2 regions of the Mycolicibacterium fluoranthenivorans genome follow, and region 1 is predicted to be linked to the other one. Evidence: riboswitches for the same ligand, from Rfam matches in the RefSeq annotation. Region 1 holds a riboswitch; the other holds the start of a gene.
What was found. Region 1 has a riboswitch for glycine ahead of FHU31_RS27755 (L-serine ammonia-lyase). Riboswitches for the same ligand answer to the same signal wherever they lie in the genome.
Positions count from the first base shown of each region.

Region 1 (6,052 bases):
GGGCGGCGAGGATGGGCGGGGACGTGGTACGCACGGGGCGTGCGTCATCAGCTAACCGATCCATCCAAGCCTCGGCGTCCCCGCGGCGCCGTTTGCATGCTATTCGTCCCGGCTGGAGGAACAAAAACGAAGACAGCTCAGTGCTGGTCGATTCGGGTGCGGCGGACCGCCCCGCAAAGTCCTGCGGCGATGAGGCACAACCCGGCTGCGAGATAAAACGCCAGGTCATAGGTGCCCTGCAGGTCCCGGATCCACCCGGCGCCGGCCGCCGCGACGGCCGCGCCCAATTGATGGGACGCGAACACCCAGCCGAACACCACGGGGGTGCGGGCACCGAAGTACTCCCGGCAGAGCACGATCGTCGGCGGCACGGTGGCCACCCAGTCCAGCCCGTAGAAGATGACGAACACCCAGGTGCTCGGTTCGGCGTGGGGGGACAGCAGCGACGGCAGCAGTACCAGCGACAACCCGCGCCCGGTGTAGTAGACGACCAGTAGCAGCCGGGGGTCGACCCGGTCGGTGAGCCAGCCGGAGAACACGGTGCCCAACACGTCGAGCACGCCGATGGTCGCCAGCAGGCCCGCGGCCACCGTCGTGGGCATGCCGTGATCGTTGGCGGCCGGGATGAAATGGGTGCCGATCAGGCCGTTGGTGGTCATCCCGCAGATCGCGAAGCTGGCGGCGAGCAGCCAGAACGCCCGGGAGCGCAGCCCGATCCGCAGCCCCTCGAACGCCGCGGCGAACGTGCCGGTGGGGAGCACCTCGGGTTTGCGTGCACCGGAATCAAAGGGGTCGGCGCCATAGGCCGTCAGCCCCAGGTCCTGGGGGTAGTTACGCATGAACACCGCGACCAGCGGTACCACCGCGATCGCGGCCGCGGCGACGATGAGCGACGCCCAGCGCCAGCCGTGGTGGGTGGTCACCGCGGCCACCACCGGCAGGAATACGAGCTGACCGGTGGCGCTGGCCGCTGTCAGCACACCGGTGACCAGTCCGCGCCGAGCCTCGAACCAGCGCGTGGCGATGGTCGCGACGAAACCCATCGAGATGGCGCCGGTGCCCAACCCGACGAGCACGCCCCACAACAGCACCAACTGCCAGCTGGCCGTCATGAGCACGCTGAGCGCCGAGCCGGCCGCGATCAAGGTGAGGGCCCCGGTGAGCACCGGGCGCACGCCGAAGCGGTCCATCAGGGCCGCGGCGAACGGGGCGGTGAGACCGTAGAGCGTCATGTTGACCGCCATCGCCGCACCGACCGTGCCGTGACTCCAGCCGAATTCGTGATGCAGCGGGTTCATCATCACCCCGGGCACCGACCGGAAGGCCGCCGCGCCGAGGATCGCGACGAAACTGACCGCGGCGACCACCCAGGCCCAATGCAGGCGTGTTCGCGTACCGAGAAGTGTCACCGGCTCACTGTCGCGGAATTCGGGCCGCCCGCCTAGTGGCACAAACGACATGATCCATCAAAAACATGCCAGACTGGCGTGATGCATCGTGTCGCCGTCCTGCTGTTGGCGCCCGTGGTGGGTTTCGACGCCACCATCGCGCCGACCCTGTTCGGGACGGCGGCGGGCGGCGACGGTGAGCCCCTGTACGAGGTGACGACGTGTGCCGTCGAACCGGGGCCCGTCGCGTCGACCAACGGCTTCGCGATCGTGCCCACCGCCGGCCCGGAGGCGCTGGACACCGCCGACACCGTCGTCATCCCCGGCACGCGTTACCCGCCGGCGCGAACCGGCCGCGGCGTCGAGGACGCCGTGGCCGCCGCGTTCGCTCGGATCCGGCCCGGCGCCCGCGTGGTGTCGATCTGCACCGGCGCGTTCGTGCTGGCCGCGGTGGGCCGGCTGGACGGCCGGACCGTGACGACCCACTGGAAGTACGCCGACACCCTGCGTGAGCTCTACCCGGCAGTCCGGGTGGACGAGAACGTGCTGTTCGTCGATGACGGTGACGTGCTCACCTCGGCCGGGCTGGCCGCGGGAATCGACTTGTGCCTGCACATCATTCGGTGTGATCACGGTGTGCAGGTGGCCACCGCGGTCGCCCGCCACTGCGTGGTGCCACCGTGGCGGGAAGGCGGCCAAGCGCAGTTCATCGACAGGCAGGTGCCGGCGGGGGACCACGCCGCCACGGCGGCCACCCGGGCCTGGGCGCTGGCGCACCTCACCGAAGAACTCACCGTGCACACCCTGGCCGAGCATGCCCATATGAGCCTGCGGACGTTCAACCGCCGGTTCCGTGCGGAGACCGGCGAGGCGCCGGGCAGCTGGATCCGGCAGCGCCGTATCGATCGGGCCCGGGAACTGCTGGAGTCCAGGGATATTCCGGTCGACGAGGTGGCCCGGCTGTCGGGGCTGGGCACCGGCGGCAACCTGCGTCACCATCTGCGCCGCGGGATGGGGATGTCCCCGTCGAGCTACCGCAAGGTGTACCAGGGCGCCTGAATGCGGTGCCTCAGCATTCGACGACGTTGACCCCCACGTTGATGGCCAGCCCGCCGGTCGAGGTCTCCTTGTACTTGGCGTGCATATCCGCGCCGGTGGTGCGCATGGTCTCGATGACCTGATCGAGGCTGACCCGGTGGCTGCCGTCGCCGCGCAACGCCATCCGGGCGGCGTTGATCGCCTTGCCCGCCGAGATGGCATTGCGTTCGATGCAGGGGATCTGAACCAGCCCGGCGATCGGATCGCAGGTCAGTCCGAGGCTGTGTTCCATGGCGATCTCGGCCGCGTTCTCCACCTGGTGCGTGGTGCCGCCGAGGATCTCGGCCAGTCCCGCAGCGGCCATGGCTGCCGCCGACCCGACCTCGCCCTGGCACCCGACCTCGGCGCCGGAGATCGACGCGCGCTCCTTGAACAGCGATCCGATGGCAGCCGCGGTGAGCAGGAACCGTACCGCGGTGTCGTCCGGGTCAGCCGTCCCGGCGCGGGTGTAATGGGTGGCGTAGTGCAGCACGGCGGGGATGATGCCGGCAGCTCCGTTGGTCGGAGCCGTGACGATGCGGCCGCCGGAAGCGTTCTCCTCGTTGACCGCCAGCGCGATCAGATTCACCCAGTCTTCGGCGAATTCGGCTGTGCGCTCTGGATCTTCGGCGCTGAGACTGTGGTACCAGGCCTTGGCCCGCCGCCGCACCTCTAGAACTCCGGGCAGTACGCCGTCGCGGGCGATGCCGTTGCGTGCACTCTCGACCATGACATCGCGCAGGTGCAGCAGGCTCGTCCGGACCTCCCCCGCGGAGCGGCAACACTGTTCGTTGCTCATGGCGACCTCGCTGATGGTGAGTCCCTTGTGTGCACAGAGTTCGAGCAGTTCGCGACCCGAGGCGTACGGCAACGGGGTGGCGCAGTGGTGGTCCGTGCCGGCATCGGGGCAGTCCTCGGTGACGACGAACCCGCCTCCGATGGAGTAATAGGTCTGGGTGGACAGCACCTCGCCGCGGGAATTGAAGGCACTCAACGTCATTGCGTTGGGATGGCGCGGCAGGACCGTCGAGGCGCGCAGAATCATCGCGCCCTCGGTCAGGGGCACCGGCGTGTCCCCGCCGATCCGCGTGGTGCCGGTGGCGGCGATCTCGGCGAGACGGCGTTCCTTATCCTCGGTGGTGACGTCTTCGGGCCGGCAGCCTTCGAGCCCGAGCAGAATCGCCGATTGGGTGCCGTGGCCGGCGCCGGTGGCCGCCAGGGAGCCGTACAACTCCACGCTGATCCGGGTGAGGTCGCGCAACCGGTCGCCGGCGCGCAGGGTTTCGACGAACCGGGCGGCGGCACGCATCGGGCCGACGGTGTGCGAACTCGACGGGCCGATACCAACGGAGAACAATTCGAATGCGCTGACCACCATGGCAATTACCGGCTGCGGTCGGTGGGTGTAACGGACAACGGGCGACTCCATCTCGGCTGAGCCCGGAGCCAAACCGGGCCGGTGGCGCCCTCCCCACTCTGTCCTGAAACCTGAGAGTCTGCGGTTCCGCGTCGTCCCGCGGATCCTCTACACCTTCGGTAAGGCCGTTCCCATGAGGTGACGCCTTGTCTCCAGAGTTGCCTCGACGCTGCGGTACTGGTGCCTGAGAGATTCCCGGGGAGGATATTGCTCCTACGGCGCCTCGTGAACGAGGTTCTCCCACAACGTGTCGACGGCTATTCGATTGTGGTGAGCAGAGAATCTACCCACTCACGCGTCGGATGTCACGCCGAGATCGGACTCCTGCCGCGCTCGTGCGGGAACTCTGATTACGATGACGCCCATGCCTGAAGCGCTGATCATTCCTATTCGCGGGCGTGCCCCGCAGCTGCACGCCGAGTCCTGGGTGGCGCCCAACGCCACCTTGATCGGCCCGGTGACGCTGGCCGCCCGCGTGAGTGTCTGGTACAACGCCACCTTGCGCGCCGAGTTCGAGCCCATCGAGATCGGCGAGGGCAGCAACATCCAAGACGGTGTGACCGTCCACGTCGATCCGGGTTTCCCGGTGCACGTCGGCGCGGGTGTCACGGTCGGCCACAATGCGGTGCTGCACGGCTGCACCGTCGAGGACGACGTGCTCGTCGGGATGGGCGCCATCGTGCTGAACGGGGCGGTCGTGGGTGCGGGGTCGCTGGTGGCGGCCGGCGCGGTGGTGCCCCAGGGGGCGGTGATTCCGCCACGGTCGCTGGTCGCGGGCGTGCCGGGGAAGGTGCGCCGCAGCCTCGGCGATGAGGAGGTCGCCGGCAATCGGTTCAACGCCGAGTCTTATCAGGGGCTCATCGACCTGCACCGCGGGCAGGGTTGACCCGAAGGCGAACGCCGACAACGCTTCCCACTGAGGTTTCCCTCGAAGGCGGTACGTTCCCGCGACGGTGGGGTGTGAAGGGCGGCCCACACGGGCGTCCGGATCAGCGGGCACGCCCTGTCGTCCGCCTGGTGTGACGAGCAACTCCCTGGCGTGTAGCACCCTGTCGATCAGGGTATGGACCACCGCGTGCAGTGATAGGACTAGCGGTGGTCAGGAGGCTTCGGTGATGATGTCGAACGCATGCGTGGGATGCGGATGACCGCGCGCGTCCTCGTCACCGGGGCTACGGGATATATCGGATCACGACTGGTCGCCGAACTGCTCTCGGCGGGCCACGACGTGGTGGTGACCAGCCGGACGCCGGAGCGTCTGACCGCTTTCGGGTGGTATCGCGATGTCACGGCGGTATCCCTGGATGCGAACGACCCCGATTCGGTGGCAACGCTTTTCGCGCGGTGCGGACATGTGGATGCCGTCTACTACCTGGTGCACGGGATCGGTGAGACGGACTTCAGGACCACCGACAACGAGGGCGCCCGCCGGTTTGCGCTGGCCGCTGCCGAGGCGGGCGTCGGCCGCATCATCTACCTCGGCGGTTTCGTGCCCGCCGACGACGTGTTGTCCGAACATCTGGCCGGCCGAGCCGAAGTGGCTCAGGCGCTCGCGGTTGCCGGCGGTGCCGAACTGGTGTGGCTCGGTGCGGCGCTGATCATCGGTGCGGGGTCGACGTCGTTCGAGATCCTGCGCTATGTCGCCGAACGCTTCCCGGTGCTGCCGCAACCGTCCTGGCTGTCCAACCCCATCGACCCCATTTCCATCCGCGATGTGCTGCACTACCTCATGGCCGCCGTGGACAGCGAGTTGGTGCCCGCCGGGGCGTACGACATCAGTGGACCGCAGACGACCAGCTACCGGGATCTGCTGGCGGCCTACGCCCGGCTGTCCGGAATACGGCAGTGGACCGTGCCCGCGCCGGGCGTGCCGACCGTGGTGGCGTCGAAGGTGTCCGCTGTGGCGCTTCCGGTTCCCGGTGCGCTCACCGCCGATTTGACTGCGTCACTGGATCACCCGATGACCGCGGCGGGGGAGGGGTTACGTAATCTGGTGCCCGCCCCGGCCGGCGGTCTGCTGACGGTGAACACGGCGATCACCCGCTCGCTGCATACGCCCGAGCGGGTCCCGGTCACCGATCTGGCCGATCCGCACCACCTCGCCGATACCGACCCGTCCTGGGCCGGCGGCGACATGTCGCGCATCCGTCAGCTCACCCCTTCGATCGCC
Region 1 covers NZ_JAANOW010000004.1:257,342-263,393, reverse strand. Annotated here, with positions in the region: gene FHU31_RS27765 (MFS transporter) at 138-1,409, opposite strand; gene FHU31_RS27760 (GlxA family transcriptional regulator) at 1,491-2,447, shown strand; gene FHU31_RS27755 (L-serine ammonia-lyase) at 2,458-3,843, opposite strand; glycine riboswitch at 4,045-4,135, opposite strand; gene FHU31_RS27750 (gamma carbonic anhydrase family protein) at 4,247-4,768, shown strand; gene FHU31_RS27745 (SDR family NAD(P)-dependent oxidoreductase) at 5,027-6,052, shown strand, end outside.

Region 2 (6,052 bases), on a different contig from region 1:
AGTTCCGCCTGGAAACCGGCGAGTTCCAGGTCGTTGACGTCGGCAGCCTCAACGGCACCTACGTCAATCGCGAGCCCGTCGACTCGGCGGTGCTGGCCAACGGTGACGAGGTGCAGATCGGCAAGTTCAGGCTGGTGTTCCTGACCGGACCCAAGTCCGACGACGCCTGAGACACTCACCCGACGAGCAGATGAGCCAGCCGGACCCGGGATTCACCGGGATGTCGATCGGAGCGGTCCTCGACCTGCTGCGTCCCGACTTCCCCGATGTGACCATCTCGAAGATCAGGTTCCTTGAGGCCGAGGGTCTGGTCACGCCGGACCGTTCGGCGGCCGGGTACCGGCGGTTCACCGCATACGACTGCGCCCGCCTGCGCTTCATCCTGACTGCGCAGCGGGATCAGTATCTGCCGCTGAAGGTGATCAAGGCGCAGCTCGACGCGCTTCCCGACGGTGAGCTGCCGTCCGGCGGAACCGCTTACGCGGTACCGCGTTTGGCGGTGGCAGTGCAGGCGGCGACCGCCGCCGATTCCGAACAGGTGGCCGCCGCGGTTGCCCCGGCACAGGTCCGGCTCAGCCGTGAGGATCTGCTGGCCCGCTCCGGAGTGGACGGCGCACTGCTGGCGGCGCTGGTGACGGCCGGCATCATCCGGCCCGGCCCGGCGGGGTTCTTCGACGAGCACTCCGTGCTGATCGCCCAGTGCGCGCGGGCGTTGGCCGACTACGGGGTGGAGCCCCGGCATCTGAGGGCCTTCCGGTCGGCCGCCGACCGGCAGTCCGATCTGATCGCGCAGATCGCGGGTCCGGTGGCGGCCGCGGGTAACGCGGGCGCCCGGGACCGGGCCGATGACCTGGCCCGCGAGGTGGCCGCACTCGCGATCACGTTGCACACGTCGCTGATCAAGTCGGCTGTACGCGACGTTCTCGACCGCTGAGGACTAGACTTTTCGGTGGCGACATCGTCATGGAGGGCAGACGCAGATGGGTGAGGTTCGGGTAGTCGGTATTCGCGTTGAGCAACCTCAGAATCAGCCTGTGCTGCTGCTGCGTGAGTCCAACGGCGACCGTTACCTGCCGATCTGGATCGGGCAGTCCGAGGCGGCCGCCATCGCCCTCGAACAGCAGGGTGTGGAGCCGACGCGGCCGCTCACCCATGATTTGATCCGGGATCTGATTGCTGCGCTTGGGCATTCGCTCAAAGAGGTGCGCATCGTCGATCTGCAGGAGGGCACCTTCTACGCCGACCTGATCTTCGATCGGGATATCAAGGTGTCGGCGCGTCCGTCGGACTCGGTGGCCATCGCGCTGCGGGTGGGCGTCCCGATCTACGTCGAGGAAGCCGTGCTGGCCGAGGCCGGACTGCTGATCCCGGACGAGAGTGACGAAGAGCCCACCGGCGCGGTGCGCGAGGACGAGGTCGAGAAGTTCAAGGAGTTCCTCGACAGCGTGTCGCCCGACGACTTCAAGGCCACCTAGGAGTCACCTGAGACCCGGTCGTGCTGCCCACGGCGTGGTCGTCTGTCTCCGGGGTGATGGACCAGTCTGCATTCCGGTAGACAAGTCGGGCGGTGATGACCATCGCCGCGAGCATCGAGGCGGTGAACAGCCAGGCGCTCACCGACAGTTGGATACCGCCGCTGAGGGTGTGTCCGCTCGTGCATCCCCCGGCCATCCTGGCGCCGAACAGCGTCAGGAACGAGCCGATGAACACCGCGACCGCTCGCTTGGTACGCCCCGGCCCGAAACGGTGTCGCCAGGACGGCGGAACGACCGGACGGAACGCGGTGAACCGGCCGCTGAGGAACCTGGCCGTGAGGAAGGCTCCGATCAGAACTCCGAGGTCGCTGAGCGGTTCCCAGCCGATACTGCGGATCACCTGGTGTGAGTACGCGAAGTGGGGCATGAACAGCTCGCCGACCACCCACGAGTAGGTGGTGGACTGGCCGAACGGCTGGCGCAGAAATATCGACAACACCACAAGTGCGGCCACGCCCGTGGCGACCACGGCGATCGTGCGGGTGAAGAACGCGGGGTGTGCGACCTGAGCGCGGTAGATCCGCTCGAACCACGGCCTACGACGGCCCGGCCGTTCTTTCGTGCCCTCGTAGAGATAGGCGATGGTGTCGCGCATCATGCGGCGTTCGAATTCGGAGGGCGTCGCCCCGCCGAGCTCACGAAGGCAACACCGCTCGCCCCCGCGAAACCGCGGCAAATACTTCAGCAGGATGAAGGCCAGCGCCGCGTAGCCGATCGCGATCGCCAGCATTCGCCCCGGAGTCTGCGCGTTCAGGTATCCGCCCGCGACCAGGCCGCCGTAGTTCGCGGTCGTCGTCAGCCACTGGCCGACCGGTGTTCCGAACAGCCCCGTCCACGCCGCCGCTCCGAGCAAGCCGCCGGGGATCGCGGCCAGCGCGTCTCGACGGCCTTCACCCAAGGCGATCAGCGCGGTGCCCGGGAAGTATCCGCTGATCGCCGCTCCGGTGCCGAACAGCACGCCACCTGCGATGACACCGAAGACGTAGAGCGGCTTCGGCGCGAAGTGCATGGGCACTCCCAATGCGTGCAGGCCGTAGAGCACTACCGCGCCCACCGCCGTGACGAACAAGAAGCAGCCCAGTAACAACCGGTCGACCAAGCGGGCAGCGCGAATGACGGTCTCAGGGTTACCGATTCCCCAGAGCCCGGCGACCATGCCGAAGGCGGCTCCGATCGGTAGAGCAACCCCGAGAGGCGCAGTGACCCCGCTCATGGCCGGACGCCGAACGCCGCCGACGGTGCGTGGTGCAGGAAAACGGCCATATCTCCGTGATACCCCGCCGGGTATCACGGTGTCACTGTGACGTAGCCCCGGGCCGTCGCCCGCTAAGTCGGTGAGGCACATGCGAGTCGCCCAGATCACGGATACGTCTCGTGACGTCGACACGCGGGGCGTGTGTGGGCCGACTGTGAAACGGGCAGCCATACTTTGACACGACGAGCAGTGACAGGAGCGTGTTGAGCGTATGCTCGACACATTCGAAACTGGGCAAACGTGACGCTGTGCAGGTCATGGGGCCGGAATCGATCGGCGGAGAGGATGGATTGTGGGCGACACGCCACGCACGCCACATCAGGGGGAGTTGGATCTGTCCACCAGTGGCGACCCCGTGCCGGCGGTGAGCGGCAGCGTCAGCGAGCCCGTGCAGGGTGGCTTGTTCCCGGACGATTCGGTACCGGATGAGCTGGTCGGCTACCGCGGTCCGAGCGCCTGCCAGATCGCGGGTATCACCTACCGCCAGCTCGACTACTGGGCCCGCACCTCGCTGGTGGTGCCCTCCATCCGCGGTGCGGCCGGTTCCGGCAGCCAGCGGCTGTACTCCTTCAAGGACATCTTGGTCCTGAAGATCGTCAAGCGCCTGCTCGACACCGGCATCTCCCTGCACAACATCCGCGTCGCGGTCGATCATCTGCGTCAGCGCGGTGTGCAGGACCTGGCCAACATCACGCTGTTCTCCGACGGCACCACCGTCTACGAGTGCACCTCCGCCGAAGAGGTCGTCGACCTCCTCCAAGGCGGTCAGGGTGTGTTCGGTATCGCGGTCTCGGGTGCCATGCGGGAACTGACCGGCGCCATCGCCGACTTCCCGGGCGAACGCGCCGACGGCGGCGAGTCGATCGCCGCCCCCGAGGACGAACTCGCTTCCCGGCGAAAGAGCCGCGACCGCAAGATCGGCTAAGCTGTCGGGGCATCGCCCTTGTGCGGGAGAGTTCCGTGACGGCCAGTCACGGACGCCGAAGGAGCAATACCTCTCCGTCAACCTCTCAGGCACCCCGGACCGCGCATGGCCCCGATGCCTCTGGAAAGTGGTGCGTCCTGCGCATCCGCCCATGGGGAAAGGCAGCGAGCCGCCGCCGAATCTCTCAGGCGCCCCGACAGAGGGAGAGGACGCGGTTTTACGCGCCCGCCCGCGCCCTCGACCCAGGGGAGATCTCGTGTCTATCGACCACTTCGGCTTCGCCGATCGCCATATCGGACCCGACGCCGCCGCCATCGCCACGATGCTGCAGGTCATCGGTGTCGACTCCCTGGACGAACTCGCCGCCTTGGCGCTGCCGGCGGGCATTCTCGACGCGGTGACCGCAGACGGGCTGGCGCCGGGGCTGGATCAGCTACCCGCACCCGCCAGCGAGGAGGAGTCGCTGGCCGAACTGCGCGCGCTGGCCGACTCCAATACCGTGGCCGTGTCGATGATCGGGCAGGGCTACTTCGACACCTTCACCCCACCGGTGTTGCGCCGCAACATTCTTGAGAACCCCGCCTGGTACACCGCGTACACGCCGTATCAGCCGGAGATCAGTCAGGGCCGCCTCGAAGCACTGCTCAACTTCCAGACCATGGTCAGCGATCTGACCGGGCTGGACGTGGCGAACGCGTCGATGCTCGACGAGGGCACCGCCGCCGCCGAGGCCATGACGCTGATGCACCGCGCGGTGAAAGGCTCGGCCACCCGACTTCTGGTCGATGCCGACGTCTACCCGCAGACCGCGGCGGTGCTGGCCACCCGCGCCCGGCCGCTCGGCATCGAGATCGTCACCGCCGACCTGCAGCACGGTCTGCCCGACGGCGATTTCTTCGGTGTCATCGTGCAGCAGCCGGGGGCCAGCGGCGTGCTCCGGGACTGGACCGCACTGGTGACCGAGGCCCACGACCGTGGCGCCCTGGTCGCGGTCGGAGCCGATCTGCTGGCGCTCACCCTGATCGCCCCGCCCGGCGAGATCGGCGCTGACGTCGCCTTCGGCACCACCCAGCGATTCGGGGTGCCGATGGGCTTCGGCGGCCCGCACGCCGGTTATCTCGCGGTGCACACCAAGCACGCCCGCCAGCTGCCCGGGCGCCTCGTCGGGGTCTCGCAGGACGCGGACGGGAACGCGGCATATCGGCTGTCCCTGCAGACCCGCGAGCAGCACATCCGCCGGGACAAGGCCACCAGCAACATCTGTACCGCTCAGGTGTTGCTGGCGGTGATGGCCGCCATGTATGCCAGCTACCACGGCGCCGACGGGCTCACCGCCATCGCGCGCCGCGTGCACAGCCGGGCCGCCGCGATCGCCGCCGGCCTGGGCGAGGCGCTGGTGCACCCGGACTTCTTCGACACCGTGCTGGCCCGGGTGCCGGGCCGCGCCGACGAGATCGTGGCCGCGGCCAAGGGCAGAGGGATCAATCTGTGGCGGGTGGACGCCGACCACGTGTCGGTCGCCTGCGACGAGGTCACCACCGAGGCGCACGTCGCCGCGGTGCTGGAATCATTCGGCGTGCCGGCCGCCGAGCCCGGCGCAGCCGATATCGCCACCCGCACGACGGAATTCCTGACCCACCCGGCCTTCACGACATACCGCACCGAGACGGCGATGATGCGCTACCTGCGCAGCCTCGCCGACAAGGACCTGGCCCTGGATCGCACCATGATCCCGCTCGGCTCGTGCACCATGAAGCTCAACGCGACCGCGGAGATGGAACCCATCACCTGGCCGGAATTCGCACGCCAGCATCCCTTTTCGCCGGCGTCGGACACCCCCGGTCTGCGTCGGCTGATCGCCGATCTGCAGGACTGGCTCACGGCGGTCACCGGCTACGACGAGATCTCGTTGCAGCCCAATGCCGGGTCGCAGGGGGAGTACGCCGGCCTGTTGGCCATCCAGGCCTATCACGCCGAGCGGGGCCAGGGCCAGCGCGACGTGTGCCTCATCCCGTCCAGTGCGCACGGTACGAACGCGGCCTCGGCGGCGCTCGCGGGTATGCGGGTGGTGGTGGTGGCCTGCCGCGGCAACGGTGACGTGGACCTCGACGATCTGCGCGCCAAGATCGCCCAACACGCGGAAAACCTTGCCGCCCTGATGATCACGTACCCCTCGACGCACGGCGTGTACGAGCACGATGTGGCCGAGATCTGCGCGGCCACCCATGACGCCGGCGGCCAGGTGTACATCGACGGCGCGAACCTCAACGCCCTGGTCGGGTTGGCCCGGCCGGGCAGGTTCGGCGGCGATGTCAGTCATCTCAACCTGCACAAGAC
Region 2 covers NZ_JAANOW010000001.1:3,513,281-3,519,332, reverse strand. Annotated here, with positions in the region: gene garA (glycogen accumulation regulator GarA) at 1-170, shown strand, start outside; gene ftsR (transcriptional regulator FtsR) at 191-934, shown strand; gene FHU31_RS17095 (bifunctional nuclease family protein) at 981-1,475, shown strand; gene FHU31_RS17090 (YeeE/YedE thiosulfate transporter family protein) at 1,462-2,748, opposite strand; gene FHU31_RS17085 (MerR family transcriptional regulator) at 3,083-3,715, shown strand; glycine riboswitch at 3,729-3,827, shown strand; glycine riboswitch at 3,828-3,925, shown strand; gene gcvP (aminomethyl-transferring glycine dehydrogenase) at 3,978-6,052, shown strand, end outside.
Region 2: it holds a riboswitch for glycine, as region 1 does, so the genes downstream of both, gcvP (aminomethyl-transferring glycine dehydrogenase) here and FHU31_RS27755 (L-serine ammonia-lyase) in region 1, are expected to answer to the same signal.